Linked DNA regions of Glaciimonas sp. CA11.2. The protein of the gene in region 2 interacts with the protein of the main gene of each other region in a pairwise test. Links are inferred from orthologs where the notes say so. Each region holds a gene or a part of one and is shown on either strand. Other genes may lie near its edges. The genes, in order: RGU75_RS01260 and kdsB.

Region 1 (3,396 bases), 3.2 Mb from region 2 along the record:
ACGCGTACGCCACGTCATTCTGATCCGGTATGGATGTCTCTTTTACTATAAAGCGCCTTCAAGGATTTTGCGACTCACTTCCAGCGTAATATCCTTGTGTTCGCCTAACTTTGTCATCCCGTGCGCACTCAATTGTGTCACCACAATATCAATGGCAGCCTGACCCAATTCATAATCTCCGAGGCGAGTTTTAATGCCCATGCTTTCAAAGAAATCGCGGGTGTTCTGGATAGCTTGATCAATTCGGGCATCTTCGCTACCTTCTGTGATGTTCCACACTCTCGCAGCATATTGCAGCAGTTTGGCACGCTTGTTTTCGCGTTGTACTGTCAATAGCGATGGCAACACGATTGCCAGGGTACGGGCGTGATCAATGTCATATTGCGCCGTCAGTTCGTGGCCGATCATATGCGTCGCCCAATCTTGCGGTACGCCGGCACCGATCAAACCGTTCAATGCCAATGTCGCCACCCACATCAAGTTAGCACGCGCATCATAGTCGTTGGGTTCGGCCATGACGCGAGGACCGGTTTCAATCAGGCTCAGCAGCAATCCCTCAGCAAAGCGATCCTGTACCTGACCATTTACCGGATAGGTCAAATATTGTTCTACTGTGTGCACGAAGGCATCGACAACGCCGTTGGCGATTTGACGTGGTGGCAAGGTAAAGGTTTTACTCGGATCAAGTATCGAAAATTGCGGATAAACCAACGGGCTATGAAAGGCGAGTTTGGCCTGGATTGATTTACGCGTCACAACGCCGCCATTGTTCATTTCTGAGCCGGTGGCGGGCAATGTCAACACCGTCCCAAAAGGTAAAGCATTGGTTATATTGACGCCACCTTTGACGGCGATATCCCAAGGCTCACCATCGAAGTGTGCGGCTGCGGCGATAAATTTGGTGCCGTCAATGACGGAGCCACCGCCCACGGCTAGCAGGAAATCGATCTTTTCACGGCGCACGTGTTCTACGGCACGCATCAGGGTTTCGTAGGAAGGATTGGGTTCGATGCCGGAAAATTCCTGCACTTCGCGTGTGCCCAGCGCAGCTTTTACTTCATCAAGTGTGCCATTTTTTTGTGCGCTTGCACCACCGAATAAGATCAATACGCGCGCATCAGTTGGGACTAATGTAGATAGTTTGGCGACGGTATCGCGACCAAATACAATTTTTGTTGGATTATAGAGTTCGAAATTAAACATACGATTCCTTATTAGTTATAAATTAGACCGGTCGACTAGCTAAAAGACGAGTCAATAGGGCTGTCATGTAAATCAAGCGATGTGGGTTAGAAATAGCTTTTGATTGTTTAAAGCATTCAGTTAATAGGCTGAATGAACAGGGAGATTCTCGTAAACAAATGTAAGACTGCTAAGGAAGCGGTTTTACCCTTGTTTCAAAACGCTGATGGTGGTCTCCATGGCGTTTTCGAGAGGGCGGCGATCACGTTGTAGCTTGGCAAGGAGGCTTGCGCCCAGCCACATTTGGTAAAGCATTTCAGCCGTTTTTTCGGGATTAAGCTGAGAATCCAGAGAACCTTCTGTGATGCCCTCGGTAATGCAAATAGCCAACTGCTCCATGAGGCGTTTGGTCCCTTTGCACAGTGCAATGCGCATATCGTCCGACAAGTCGGCAACTTCAGCGCCCAACTTCACCACCATGCATCGTCCCTTGGGGTCGTGGCTTGACTGACTTTCAACCCATCCTCCCCAATACTGCAAGAGCCGGTAACGTGCTGATTGTGCCGTATTGGAAGCATCGAAGGGAGCGTGCAGTATTTGCTTGAGCTTAACCAGATATTCATCAAAATATTGCTCAAGAAGCGCGCAGCCGTATTGTTCCTTTGATCCAAAGTAATGGTAAAAAGATCCTTTTGGAATATCTGCAGCGCTCAGAATTTCGCTTAATCCAACGCCCGCGAAGCCTTTGACCGCAATAATTTGCTGTCCAGCGTCGAGTATGTGGCGTTTGGTGATGTCGTAGGTTGCTCGCATGATATTAGCAAGTATAGCGTAAATTAGACCGGTCGTCTAAAGTTGGTAGGAAATCGAATTTGAATCATGTAATGCCGCCTCAAAAGAGCCTATTTTTGGTGAATCTCTTTATGTAAGCCTTCAATGCCGGTCATCGTTGGAAAATGTTTATCCGAGACCGCTTGAGATGAGAATAATCGGAGCGCATAAAATGTGCACCAATCATGCGCACTCTTTTCGTCAACGCATTGCGTACACCCAACAGCAGAAAAGAGGCATCAAACGAATGAGGGTTGTGCGAATGTGAATATACTCAATCAGTCACTTATCCGTTATCCTTCAAGAATGTATAAAGACACTTTTTTGGTAGTTGTCAGGCATATTTGTCCGATGGCTTATGTTCGCCTCATGTTCACTCAATTTTCCTCCACTGTTAATGACTTCTCGCGCTAATCATCATCTCGATACCTATCTGCTTCGCGTCTTGCATACTTTGCTGGTGGAGAAGAGTGTGTCACGCACGGCGATTAAGTTGGGGCAATCGCAACCGACTATCAGCAATACGTTGAAGCGCTTGCGCGAGTTGACCGGCGATGCCATTTTAGTGCGTGGCAAAACGGGAATGGTAGCAACCGAGCGCGGGCAGGAACTATTGGCGCTGGCGAAGGAAGGACTCGATGTATTTGAAAAAATCGGCGCACCGGTAGCAGCATTTGAAGCAGGAAGCACTGTACGGATATTCCATGTAGGAACGCCGGACTATCTGAACGTTTTGTTGATTCCCTCGATCATTGAACAAGTGCGGCGGCGCGCTCCTGGCGCCAGTCTGATGGTGCATGCACTTGATGCTGGGCTGGATTATTCTAATGCGCTGGAGACCGGACGGCTGGATCTGGTCATCGGTAATTGGCCCGATCCGCCTGAGCATTTGCATCTTGCGCAACTGTTTGAGGACGAAGTCGTCTGCATGATGCACCGTGATCACCCGGTTGCCAAAAAGGGACTGACGCTAAAATATTACGTTGAGATGCCGCACCTTGCACCGACCCCATACATCGAAGGCCATCGGAGCAGCATTGATGCGGCTTTGGCGGAGCAAGGATTAAAGCGCAACATTCAGGTGGCGATTCCCTATTTTGCATTGGTCCCGCATGTGTTGGCAAAGTCAGATTTGATTTTTACGACCGGTCGTCAGTTCGCTAATTACTTTGTGAAGGACTGGCCGATTCAGGTATTTCCGCTTCCTTTCGACATGCCGAAGATGCGGTTTTACATGCTGTGGCATACGCGCTCGCATGTTGCGCCCGACGTGGTGTGGTTGCGTCGCCTGATTTCTGAAGTCGCCGTCGGACTTGGTATGTCCGCGACTTGATGTTGCGGTCACGCTCCCAAACCGTCTCACGGGTTCGGCAGCGCTGATTT
Region 2 (13,494 bases):
AGTCGGCGAGCGCCGCGGTTCCTTGCTCGCGGTGTTTTTACGGTGAACTCATGATAATAACCACGCTTTTGTTTTGGCAAAAGCCCCTCATAGTTTCCAAACACGACGCCATCTTTCCTATAGGAAAAAGGTCCACCCTGCTTGATCAGCACCAACGTTTGCCGGGCCTCGACGGGGAGTTGCGATAAGGCAATTGTATCGACTAGCAACGGATTGCGGGCAAAAACTTGGACCGAAAACAACAAGCCTATTAGCAGGAGACCAAATTGCTGAAGAAATGGGAGTCGTCGCCGAGCGCTCACAATCGCGAAAATGCATGCGTAAATTGAAGCTACTTTATTTTTCATATTTTTAATAATTTCTGAAGAATCAGCTATTGAGATTAACTTGTTGCAGAAACCCAATCAACACGCATCTACCATCCGTACAAAGTTGATGCCCACTTTCCCTGTATTTAGCCCGATCGCGGGCCTCTCAATGAAAACACTTAATATCAACTCGCGCAGTTTCGGTTAAAAGTTCTGACAGTTCTTCAATAACAAAACAAGAATAGAGCTAAAGATATTTTTTAGCCGGTACGAATTCGGCTAAGCACGAATCAATCGTTCGACACTTGATCGGCAAAAAAATTCACTACATCCTCGCGCCGTGCATACGTATCCTTTTGCCCCATTTGTATTAATTCGCAGGTATAACCTGATTCGAACAATAAATAGGAAGCCAATGCCGCCCCCCTTAATTCGGTTGCACCTATCCCGCCCAGCAATGCACGAATTGATTTCGGGAGGCTACGGATATGACGAATAGCGATGTCATCAATTTGCTCTGACGGCGAAATAATGAGCATTTCAATGGGCTTCAATGGCGTATGCTCGCGTTGCTCCTCAGTGAGAAATGACAGCGTGTGATTAATACGCTCCAGTCGCTCGATATCGACGGCCAGCCCATCGAGAAAAATACTCGATAAAGCATGCCCTGCAATTTGCGCCAAACTAGGGTAATGGGGAAACAGAGGAACATCCATCGGTGGCTGCATCATGCGGCCCGCACCGACTACCAATACCTTGCTCGCGCCAAGATGAATTGCGGGAGAAATGGGAGCCAGTTGTCGCATCGAACCATCTCCAAAATATTCACGCTGACCTTCGCAATAAATGGGAACGGCCGGAAAAATAAACGGGATCGCAGACGATGCCAGCAAATGTTCGACACCGATCTGGTCTCTGATCGCACGTCGCTGGCTGCGCGTCCAGGATTGAATTTCGTGGGCACTCTGGTAAAAGGTCGTGTGCAGACCCGTACTATAAGAAGACGCCGTTACCGCCAGCGCTTTCAAACTCCCGTTAGTCAACGCGGCGTCCAACCCCTTTAAATCTAACGAACGATGTAACAGTGTCACCAAAGGCGTATTGTCGAGCAAGGAACTCGGTGGATGTGCGTGCCATTGACGCAGTAACCAGCCAAACGACAGCAACGAAAGCCAACGCGCGCCCGACCGTAACACGCCAAGCGAATCCGCCCGATAGACATGTTCGACACTAAAATGCTTCCAGACCTGGAGAAGATGATCAACGCCCTCAGAAAAATTATCCGCCCGACACGCCAGCGCAGTAGCATTAATAGCACCTGCTGAAGTCCCGCAAATGATATCGAACGGATTCCGCTTTGGCGCCCACCCGTGCTCACGCAAAATGGCGGAAACCGCATCCAGAACGCCGGCCTGGTAAGCTGCACGCGCTCCGCCTCCGGTCAAAATAAGGCCCACATTTTTTCTGTTCGTCATGATGCCAAGCTTAACAGGGCAACGCATTATTTTTGCAAAGGACCGCAAAAACAAGAAATTCCCCAAATATGTTCGCGCTGATACATACACACAACATATGCACCCAAACGTAGAAGAGAGAGACCAAAGCAAGAAGCGAAAAGCGAAAATCAAGCTTCCAACAACAATCTCACTACGATCAGCGGTTTTTATAAAAAATTTGCGCAATCCTGTGGAGTCGATAACGTGCTATCTGCTTGGCGCAGATAGCCAAAGATTTGATTGCGCCCCCTCAATATCGTGAGGCGTAGTCACTGCCAAAATCATTGGATGCTAATCTCCACTCTCCGTGCCTCTGCATTGTCGCCACTACCGGTGGTTATCTCGGGTTTTTGCAATATGATCCGGTCTTCGGTGACACCACCCATTAACAACAGTGCCTTGACGCTCATGGCGCGCTCTTTGGCGATCTCGGCGTTATTTGCTGAGTTACCAGTGGCATCATGAAACCCTCGCAAGACCAGCTTGGCGTCGGGCCTGGCTTTAGCGGCAGCGATGATAGTAGCCAGCTGATCTGCAGCACCAAACGGGGCATCGCTTTTGCCCTCGGCAAAACGAATCACTGTGACATCGGTTGGCGCGGCAAGCGTACCGGTTACCTGACCATGAGCGGAAGCACCGCCATCAACCGCGCCACTGCTTCCGCTCACTGTTGGCGCTACGACCAAAGGTGTCACCACGACTGCAATAACTTGGGTCGGCGCACTTGCACCACCCAACAGGTTTGCGCCTCCCATCGGCAAAATTGGTACCAGTAATAACGCCACAATATTGATGATTTTGATGAGTGGATTAATTGCCGGTCCCGCCGTGTCTTTATAAGGGTCTCCGACGGTATCGCCGGTCACTGCCGCCTTATGCGCCTCCGAACCTTTGCCACCGTGATTGCCGTCCTCGATGTATTTTTTGGCGTTATCCCAGGCACCGCCGCCGGTCGTCATCGAGATGGCGACAAACAACCCCGTAACAATAGTCCCCATCAACAAACCACCAAGTGCCGCCGGGCCTAATATTAAACCCACCAGAATCGGAACAACGACAGGAAGAAGCGACGGCACGATCATTTCCTTAATCGCAGACGAAGTCAGCATATCCACTGCCTTGTCGTACTCAGGTTTACCAGTACCATCCATGATTCCTTTAATATCACGGAACTGTCGACGCACTTCGACCACTACAGCGCCAGCAGCCCGACCGACCGCTTCCATCGCCATGGCCCCAAATAAGTACGGAATCAGTCCACCAATAAATAAACCAACAATCACAAGTGGATTTGATAATTCAAAGGCGGTACTGTTACCCACCGAATCCAGTGCATGGGTGTAATCAGCAAACAGCACGAGCGCCGCCAATCCGGCCGAGCCAATCGCATAGCCTTTGGTCACCGCTTTGGTCGTATTGCCGACCGCATCAAGCGGATCAGTAATCGCACGCACCGATTCCGGCAAGCCCGACATCTCTGCGATGCCGCCCGCATTATCGGTAATCGGTCCATAAGCATCAAGCGCAACGATGATGCCAGCCATTGACAGCATCGCGGTCGCAGCAATCGCAATGCCGTACAAACCGGCCAGCCAATAAGACGCAAGAATCGCGACACACACCGCGAGCACTGGATAGGCGGTTGACTTCATGGAAACGCCGAGGCCAGCAATAATATTGGTGCCATGACCGGTGGTCGAGGCCTCAGCAATATGACGTACAGGTTTGAAATCAGTGCCAGTGTAATATTCCGTGATGTAGACCATCAGGCCGGTCAGAATGATACCGATTAGTGCAGAACCCATCATCGGCAACACCATCGGAGGCGGTAATAGTAGCCAAGTGACTACCGCGAAGCCAATCAGGCTGAGAATCGCCGCCCACCACAAACCCGTGTACAAAGCCGACATAATTTTTTTGCCGGGCTTGACCTTGACCATTGAGCAGCCAACGATGGAAGCCAGAATCGAGACACTGCCCAGCATCAGCGGATATAGCACGGCTTGTAATTCAAATCCTTTAATCAGCAATGATCCTAACAACATGGTTGCAATCAACGTCACCACGTAAGTCTCAAATAAATCTGCCGCCATCCCCGCGCAATCGCCAACATTGTCGCCAACGTTATCCGCAATCACGGCCGGATTGCGTGGATCATCCTCAGGTATACCAGCCTCAACTTTGCCCACCAAATCGGCCCCGACATCTGCTCCTTTGGTAAAAATACCGCCGCCCAACCGCGCAAAGATAGAAATTAACGAGGCGCCAAATGCAAGACCGATGAGCGGCTTTAAGACATCATGCAGCGACATATCCGGGCGACTAAAAAAAGTAATCAGCAATAAATAGAAAATCGTTACACCAAGCAGGCCTAGTCCGACTACCAACATTCCAGTGATAGCACCGCCACGAAATGCCACATCGAGCGCTTGATTTAAACCTTTGGTGGCGGCTTGTGCAGTGCGCACATTGGCACGTACCGATACATTCATTCCGATAAAACCACACGCCCCGGACAACAGCGCACCGACCAGAAAGCCGAGAGCCGTGACCAGTCCGAGGCCTGGAATAAATCCGATGATGATGAATAGCACCACACCGACGATAGCAATGGTGCGGTATTGGCGAGCCAGGTAGGCTGCAGCCCCTTGCTGAATGGCCGCGGCGATTTCCTGCATGCGCGGGTTTCCTGGGTCTTGCTTTAAAATCCAGCTGCGTGACACCATTCCATATATCACAGCAATAATGCCGCAAGCGATCGCAAACCATAGACCAGATGCCATGTTGACTCCTCCTGTTTTATTACGGACAACCATCACAAAGTAAACAACCACATTAAGTAAATAGGCGTTCCGCCATTTTGGTGGATACGCATCAATCTACAAATCATGTGTACTGAAAAACTTTTTGTTGCCCTTTTATTTTCAGAAGTCGGCCTGGGCTGGCGTGTCTAAAACTAACGGTTATTGATTACTATCCTAACCACATGTGAAATTCTTTACAATCTTTACAGCGCATAGAAATAAAAAAAGCGGACTCATGGTCCGCTCTTTTTTAGGCTTCCAATGCCTTGAAGGCACTGTCGCGAATTTGATCAACAGGTCCAACTCCAACGATTTTGCGATATTGTGGCGCGCCGGGATTTCCTGCCTTAGCCCAGTCACCATAATATTTAACAAGAACTTCAGTTTGCTCGTGATACACAAAAAGACGTTTCTGCACGGTTTCTACTTTGTCGTCGTCACGGAGGATCAACTCTTCTCCAGTCACATCATCAATCCCTTCCACCTTTGGCGGATTGAACTTGACATGGTAAGTGCGACCAGAAGCAGGATGTACGCGTCGGCCACTCATACGCTCAACAATTGCCGCGTCCGGCACATCAATTTCCAGCACGTAGTCAATCGCCACGCCTGCTTCTTTCATCGCATCAGCTTGTGGCACTGTGCGTGGAAAGCCATCAAACAGATAGCCGTTGGCACAATCCGCTTGCTTCAGACGATCTTTTACCAGGCCAATAATAATATCGTCCGAGACCAAACCACCCGCATCCATCACTTTTTTTGCTTCGATACCAAGTGGTGTTCCCGCCTTGACGGCTGCCCTTAGCATGTCACCGGTAGAAATTTGCGGAATGTTGAATCGTTCTTTTATAAAGGTAGCTTGCGTGCCCTTACCGGCACCGGGCGCTCCTAGAAGGATGAGGCGCATATTATGTAGTCCTAAGGTGAGTTTGAAATTTATTTGATGACGCTCATTTCTACACTTTCAATGCTAAATATCTAGACTTACTTTGAAAATCGCAGCGGCGTCATTTTGCAACCATTGTTATAACACGCTAACTTTGCATGAAACTTACCACAAAATTTTACCAAACAGCACTCTAACGGTGCAGTTACGTGGTTTTGTAGATGCTTATTTTACCGAGCCATTACTGTTCTTTTACTGTTTTGCTCTGATTCATTACCGGCTTAAAGCTGGTTTATAGCTGATTTAAAGAAAAATCATAGACCAACTTTAGCCAATAAAGAAACCGCTGAGTCAGCGACGCATTAACAAATTAGTCCTTGAAAAATTGTCGCACGCGCTCCAGGTCTTCTGGTGTATCAACGCCAGCGGCCGGTGCGTCCTGCGCGATATGGACCGCAATCGGAAAGCCATGCCACAACACGCGAAGCTGTTCCAGCGCTTCAATTTGTTCTAATGGCGACACCGTCAGTGTCGGATAAGTTTGTAAAAACGCGTAGCTATAGGCGTACAGCCCGATATGCCGTAATGGTACGTAGTCGCTGGGCAACGATTGTCGCGATTGCGCAAACCCATCCCGGTGCCAGGGAATAGTTGCACGAGAAAAATACAACGCACGACCATGTTTACTGACAACCACCTTCACTACGTTCGTGTTAAAGGCATCCGCGACACTATTAATTGCATGCGCTGCCGTTGCCATGGGCACGCCATCTACAATCTGCGCGGCGGTGGCTGCAATCAATTCTGGATCAATTAACGGCTCATCGCCCTGAACGTTAACCACTACGGCATGTGCCGCCAATCCTAAACCCGCTGCCACTTCCGCAATCCGATCCGTTCCAGAAGGGTGATCAGAACGCGTTAAACGTGCGACAACCCCGTATTTCTCACACGCAATCAAAATGTCGACATGATCAGTTGCGACGATGACCTGAGCAGCGCCGGAGAGCGCCGCCCGCTCGGCGACTCGCACAATCATTGGCTTGCCGCCGAGATCAGCTAAAGGCTTATTTGGCAATCTGGTCGATGCTAATCGCGCAGGAATAATGACAGTAAAGGACATTGGCGATCTTTATAGGGACTATTTGATAAGCTATCTGAGCAGTCACGCAACAGCAGACGCAAACGAAAAGCTAAATAAAATGAAAAGCTAAATTCAGTCGGGCGGCTATCAGCTATGACGGCGCGCCGTCCGAGACCACCAGGTCAGCTGGACTATTCAGATCCCGCGCCTGGTCCGCCCACATAATAGGGATGCCGTCGCGAATCGGAAAAGCGAGCCTGTCGGCGTTGCAAATCAGTTCTAGTGCTTTTTTATCATGCTGCAAAGGCCCTTTACAGATAGGGCAAACTAAAATATCAAGCAGTTGGGTGTCCACGGAGTTTCTCCACAATTTGTTGTATCAGCGCGACGTCAATCTGCGCGGTCACGGGCACAACCCACAAACGCGGGTCGTTTTTGATGGTTTTGATTTGACTACATTTTACTGCATCCTTTTCGGTGATCAGTATGATCTCTGCATCCAGTGCAGCAAAAGGATTCGTCGAAAAATCGTAATGATCCGGCAGCGACAGGGAGTGAAATACCAAACCCATGCCGGACAACATGTTAAAAAACCGTTGAGGATTGCCAATTCCTGCAGCGGCCAGAATCCGAGGTGCCGGCAGTTTGGTCGAAAAATCAGCGATGCGGAAAGTCTGCGAGCGATCACTCAGGCGCTCTGCGACCTCGCCGATCAACTGCATACGGATCGCCGAGCGCGGCAATGAAGTCGGCAAAACTGCCGCTCGTCCCAGGTTCACCACTGTAAAGTCGCGCCTTCGGGACGCCGTTTCACGCAAGGGACCGGCTGGCAATAACCAACCGTTACCATGTCCGCGGCTATCAAACAGCACAATTTCGATGTCGCGCTGTAACCGATAATGCTGTAAGCCATCGTCGGATAAAATCACATCCACCTTCGGATGCGCCTGCAACAATGCTTGCGCCGCTGCAACCCGATTTCGACCCACCACCACGGGACATTGCGCGCGCTGAGCAATCAACAAGGGTTCATCACCGACTTCCGCTGCAACCGAATTCGTCGACACCACGCGTGTTTCAACACTGGGATTGACACCATAACCACGGGAAATCACGCCAGGCGTATATCCCGCCAGCCGTAAGGCTTGTACCAGCCAGATGGTCAAAGGCGTCTTACCTGTACCACCGACGTAAATATTTCCAATCACTATGATCGGAACCGGCAAGCGCGTACTCGCACGCAAGCCGATCACATACGAAATGCGACGTAATCCCGATATACACAAGAATAATAACGATAACGGCCATAGCAAGCACGCCAGCAAACCCCGTCTTTGCCAAGCCGCGGTAAGCACTGATTCGGTCGTGGAGAGCTTACGAGTCAAATGGAATAACCTGTCATAAAAAAGGAATCAAAAGAAATACATTAAAAAACAGAATAGGAACAGAAAGAAGGAACCGTATCTATCATCAATAAACGACCACGCTGCGTCAGGTAATGCTATTGATCGAAAAACCTTGATCGAAATACATCGATCAACATGCGTACAAGCCATGATACAAAGCAAGCAATCCCTGCTTTTTACTACTTGTGGGCGGCTGCCTGTGCAGCAAATGTCACTTTCTCAAAACCAGCTAAACGCGCTGCCTCCAACACATTAATCACCGTTTGATGGGGCGACATCGCATCCGCGTTGATGACAATCACGGGCGTTTCCTTTGACTTATTGGGGTCGCTTTGTGCGGCCGTCTTCAAATCCTGCGCTAATGCCTCAGCATCCCTCGACGACACCTGCTCCTTATTTATCGCATACTGACCTTGCGCAGTCACCGCCACTGTAATACGAAACGGCTCCGCGATCGCCTTGCCTGCATCTGCGGTCGGTAACGTAATCTTTAGCGTGGTTAAGTTGCTGTAAGTTGTTGTGACCATCAAAAAAATCACAATAACCAACAATACGTCAATGAACGGAATCAAATTAATTTCAATTTCTTCGCGCGCTCTACCTTTGCGAAAATTCATACATGATCCTCCTGGCATTGATTCCTGCTTCGGTCTTACCTAAATTCGCACCTAAGTTCGCACCGAAATTGATTTCTGCGTTTTGTCCCATAGACTTTTCAAAACCGTAGTGAGCGGCATCGTCAAACCGCACATGATGCACCAGAACAGATACTGCTCCACCCTGCAATCCGTTCGTCCGTCGTTTGTAATGCCGTCGTCTGACGCTGCGCAGTATACGTCGAAAAATACTTACTTCCGTTCGCCATGGACGATATCGACAAACTTGATCGCCTGCTGTTCCATAGCGACAATGAAACTATCGATCGTGGCCCGAAAATGGCGGTAAAAAACCAGCGTGGGCATCGCGATACCTATGCCAAACGCGGTATTGTAGAGCGCCACTGAAATCCCATGACCCAGTTGCGCGGGATCAGTACCCGCACCATTGGTCGCACCAAAAATTTCAATCATCCCCACCACTGTGCCGAATAAGCCCATCAGCGGGGCGAGCGAAGCAATCGTTCCAAGGGTCGTCAGAAACCGCGCCAACTCATGCGCTGTGGCCATCCCCGCTTCTTCGATCGCCTCTTTCATCATATCGCGTGGTGCATCGACATTACGTAAACCCGCAGCCAATACGCGTCCCAGTGGGGAATTGTTTTCCAGGTTGGTGATCACTTCAGCGTTAGCGCGCCCGTTGTGATAAACCAGGATAACCTCGTGCAACAACTGCGGTGGCAAAATACGCGAGCGACGCAAATAAACCAAGCGCTCGATGATCAATGCAGTAGCGATGACGGAGGCACACAATAACAGCCAGATCGGCCAGCCTGCAGCTTGAATAATGGCAAACAAAAGAAACTCCTTGAGAGGACCGCAGACAGGTCTGTCTAATGGAAGCAGAATGTAAACTGTTGAGGCGAAGTGAGCAAGCCCATCGATCGTTGATTTATTCTATTCAGCTCCTTCATTCCCCGAGCAGGAAAAGTTCCACACATTTTTTGTGAATAAGATTGTGGATAAGTCCTAGTGCAGAAATCTAAATCATTGTTTTAAAAGGTTTATTTATCCCTGCATTAAAAAAGTGCAATGCAGCAAACTAATTCAAGAATATTCCCATTTGCAACCGAGAAAGTTCTCCACAGATTTTGTGGACAACTTTGTGAACAACTCAGCCTTGAAGAATCTAACACGTTGATTCGGTTCATCTTTTTGCCATTGTTCAGAATGGGTAAGTGGTTTGGATTTTTTGTTACAAATAACCAGATGTAAAGTAAATCAGTGGAAATACTATGTTCATAAAAAACTGAGGTATCCGCACATACAGACTTACACTAATGCGCAGCAATAGAAAAATAGTTATCCACAGAATTTGTGGATAACTTTGTGCACAAAGCAGTCTAAAGTAGGCTAAGCACTTGATTAGCAATGAGTTTTGATTCCTGCGCAGTTCGGACGCAAGGGTGGCGTATTCCTCTCCCCCAATTTATGCAATGCCATGATTTCCAGCCCTGGGAGTGAATAAACAGTCGTTTTATGTCTGGCTGACCCAAAAATAAATCGTCAGACCAACTCCAACAAAAATAAAATAGTGTGCCGCAGCATTCCGCATGACTAGAGCACATTGATAGTTATTTAATAATATAAAATGAACTACTAACCCTAATACACAAAACGACAAAATGCATACAAATGTAATTCAAAAGAGGTGATTTATGGTCGTTGATATCATTCTTAGTTTTTAGGTTGATAAACACCAAATTGACAAAAAAATAAGGAAAAACATGAAAACTTTTCATTGTGATAAATGTAAACAACAAGTTTTTTTTGAAAACACCTTATGTTTCAGTTGTGAAAGCACCCTCGGATACCAACCCGAGCAACGTGCGGTCAATAGTTTTGAATTAGTTGAAGATAACAAGTGGCGCAGTCTCAATCCGGCCGATGCCGGACGCCTCTATAAACAATGTAGCAATTATGTCAATCAGCATGTCTGTAACTGGATGCTGGATGCAGATGACGAAAATGAGTTTTGCGCCTCTTGCCAGTTGACAGTCATCATTCCCTCGTTGCTGAAAGAAAAAAACCATCTTTTTTGGCAACGGCTGGAGTCTGCCAAGCGCCGCCTTCTTTATTCTCTTTGGTCGCTGGGTCTTCGCCCACTAACGAAGCAGCAAGATGAAGAGCGCGGGCTAGCCTTTCAATTTCTAGAGGATGGTTTGAGCGAGGAACCGGTGATGACCGGCCATGATAACGGTTTGATTACCATTAACGTGATAGAGGCCGATCCGTCAGAACGTGAGCGCACCCGCGAGCAAATGCACGAAGGTTATCGCACGTTGCTAGGTCATTTCCGCCACGAAAGCGGACATTACTATTTTGATCGATTGATTGCCGGCACTGATTGGATAGACAGTTATCGAGAATTATTCGGCGATGAACGCCAGGATTATGCCGAGTGCCTGAAACTCCACTACGAAAATGGCACGCCGCCTGATTGGGAGAAAAACTTCATCAGCATCTATGCCAGTTCTCATCCGTGGGAGGACTGGGCAGAGACGTGGGCGCATTACTTACACATGATTGATACACTCGAAACCGCTCACACCTGCGGACTATCGCTGAGTCCACCGAAGGCTGCCGAGCCTGAAATGGTCATCAGTGCGCCACCTCTAAAAATCGACTCATTCGAAGAAATAATCGGTAACTGGTTTGCGTTGACTTACGTGTTGAATAGTCTGAACAGAAGTGTCGGTACGCCTGACTCTTATCCTTTCAAATTATCAACGCCAGTGCAGGACAAGTTGCACTTCGTTCACCGGGTAGTACTGGCCCAGGTTAAAGCCAAAGAGAAAGCGAATGCAAAAGCAAAAGCAAAGGTGCAACCGAAACCGAAATTCGAACAGGAGTCAAATCCAAACCCGAAACCGAAGCCAAAATAGAAAGCAAAGCTTAGGACAAGCGTGTCTTAACCTTTTAGTTATCCACAGAAATTGTGGGTAACTTTGTGTACAAGACTGGCCGATTCGCGTTAAGTACTTGATTAGAATGATTTTTATTGGTGTGGATAATATCCGCGCACTTTGTCCAAAAGTACGCTAGCCAGACCATTATTCGCCAAAAAGGCATTCCTGCGCGTCACGTCGGGACTTTTCCACAGATTATGTGGATAACTTTGTGTGTAAGCACCTTCCAACACACTTAAGTCGTTGATTGCAAATACTATTTAGACACTGCGTACAGGTGCAGCAAAAATCGATCACAGTATTTTGGTCATGGGCCTTTCGCGATGCAACCAAGAGCACAACGAGTAAGTGTCTTCCAGACCGTCTTTCGTCGCTTTACGTTCTACAATAGCGCCTTGAATGTGTGGGTAGCATCGCTTCAAATACGCAATCATAGTAATCAGCCAAATAATAAGTCACATTTAAATGCCATTCGAATGACATCCCATTGTGTTTTTGCAAATAAATAACTAAGCCACTCACCGAAGGTCTCAATGCTTTTCGCCCCACCCGCCGACAGTCGCGTCGGCAGCGCACCCGTGCTCTCTGTCTCCGCCCTCAATCAGGCCGTGGCGCGTATGTTAGAACGCAGTTTCCCCTTAACGTGGGTTTCCGGCGAAATATCCAACTTTACGAAGGCGGCCTCCGGTCATTGGTATTTCACGCTAAAAGATGACGGTGCACAAGTGCGCTCGGTCATGTTCAAAGGCCGTGCGCAACATGCCGGATTTACCCCGCGCGAGGGAGATAAGGTCGAGGTACGCGCCCTGGTCACGCTCTATGCACCGCGTGGCGACTACCAACTAAATGTAGAGGCCATCCGCCGGGCTGGCGCTGGAAACCTATACGAAGCATTTTTACGACTTAAAGAAAAACTCAATGCAGAGGGTCTTTTCGATCCTGTTCGCAAGCGCCCTATCCCACAGTTCGTCACCTGTATCGGCGTTGTTACCAGTCTGCAAGCGGCAGCGCTACGCGACATTCTGACAGCGCTGGCCCGCCGCGCACCGCATGTCCGCGTGGTCATCTATCCCACGCCGGTTCAAGGCGAAGGTGCCGCGGAAAAAATTGCTAAAGCAATCAACACCGCCTCATCGCGTAACGAATGCCAGGTATTGCTGGTCTGCCGCGGCGGTGGCAGTATTGAAGATCTCTGGTCATTCAATGATGAAAGCGTCGCCCGTGCCATCGCTGCGGCAACGATGCCGGTTATTTCCGGCGTCGGTCATGAAACTGATGTCACGATTGCCGATTTCACTGCCGATGTCCGTGCAGCGACCCCGACGGCTGCCGCCGAACTGGCAGCAATCCCCCGCAACGACTGGCTGTCGTTAATAGCAAGCAATGCCGCTGATATGACTCGCGCAGTCCGCAGACAACTCGGCGAAACCGGCCAGACCCTTGACTGGCTAACCCGTCGCCTGGTTAGCCCTGCGACCACAATCGGCCATGAGCGCCTGAAATCACAAACCCTGCAAACCCGATTGATGCACGCCACTACTATTCCGTTAAGACAGTCGCGCTATAGCCTTCTGCATTTGCGAACACGCTTAACCGCACAATTACCGGACACGCGCCGCGCAAGAATTCTTTTACTAGAGCAAACACGGCGCCTCGAACATGCGCTCACGAACCAAAACAAACAATCCCGGGTCGCACTAAAGGCACTTAATGCGCAACTGGAATTGCTAAATCCACAACGGACACTTGAGCGTGGTTACGCCATTGTGACCAATGCAAAAGGCACCGTTTTGCGCGCGCCAAAGGAACTCCAACCGCGTCAGATCGTCACAATACAGTTGGCAGAAGGTAGTGCGAAAGTCGGTATTGATAGTGTCCAGCCAACGTTCGACTAGCGTGACTTTGCAATAAAGGTATTTGAATTCGTCTGATTGCTGCATGGAAT

The links.
Region 1: the proteins of kdsB (region 2) and RGU75_RS01260 interact in binary tests that used the Escherichia coli proteins (3 or more experiments, as listed by UniProt). The link is inferred for Glaciimonas sp. CA11.2 from one-to-one orthologs.

The regions. Positions count from the first base shown.
Region 1 is NZ_JAVIWL010000001.1:304,178-307,573, reverse strand. Bases 192-2,951 are described here. They hold RGU75_RS01260 (TetR/AcrR family transcriptional regulator), read right to left. Parts: upstream 1,996-2,951; coding sequence 1,387-1,995; downstream 192-1,386. Other genes in these bases: RGU75_RS01255 (LysR family transcriptional regulator), read left to right, coding at 2,411-2,951; RGU75_RS01265 (iron-containing alcohol dehydrogenase), read right to left, coding at 192-1,203. Outside these bases: more of RGU75_RS01265, read right to left, coding at 46-191; more of RGU75_RS01255, read left to right, coding at 2,952-3,346. UniProt on the Escherichia coli protein: Involved in response to both electrophiles and reactive chlorine species (RCS). Represses the transcription of the nemRA-gloA operon by binding to the NemR box.
Region 2 is NZ_JAVIWL010000001.1:3,471,774-3,485,267, reverse strand. The notes cover bases 4,742-7,670. They hold kdsB (3-deoxy-manno-octulosonate cytidylyltransferase), read right to left. Parts: upstream 6,618-7,670; coding sequence 5,865-6,617; downstream 4,742-5,864. Other genes in these bases: lpxK (tetraacyldisaccharide 4'-kinase), read right to left, coding at 6,914-7,670; RGU75_RS15025 (Trm112 family protein), read right to left, coding at 6,730-6,933; adk (adenylate kinase), read right to left, coding at 4,859-5,515. In the rest of the region: RGU75_RS15050 (ribonuclease), read right to left, coding at 1-347; RGU75_RS15045 (patatin-like phospholipase family protein), read right to left, coding at 599-1,783; RGU75_RS15040 (sodium-translocating pyrophosphatase), read right to left, coding at 2,086-4,587; more of lpxK, read right to left, coding at 7,671-7,963; RGU75_RS15015 (biopolymer transporter ExbD), read right to left, coding at 8,164-8,601; RGU75_RS15010 (MotA/TolQ/ExbB proton channel family protein), read right to left, coding at 8,833-9,438; RGU75_RS15005 (putative zinc-binding peptidase), read left to right, coding at 10,368-11,525; xseA (exodeoxyribonuclease VII large subunit), read left to right, coding at 12,083-13,444. UniProt on the Escherichia coli protein: Activates KDO (a required 8-carbon sugar) for incorporation into bacterial lipopolysaccharide in Gram-negative bacteria.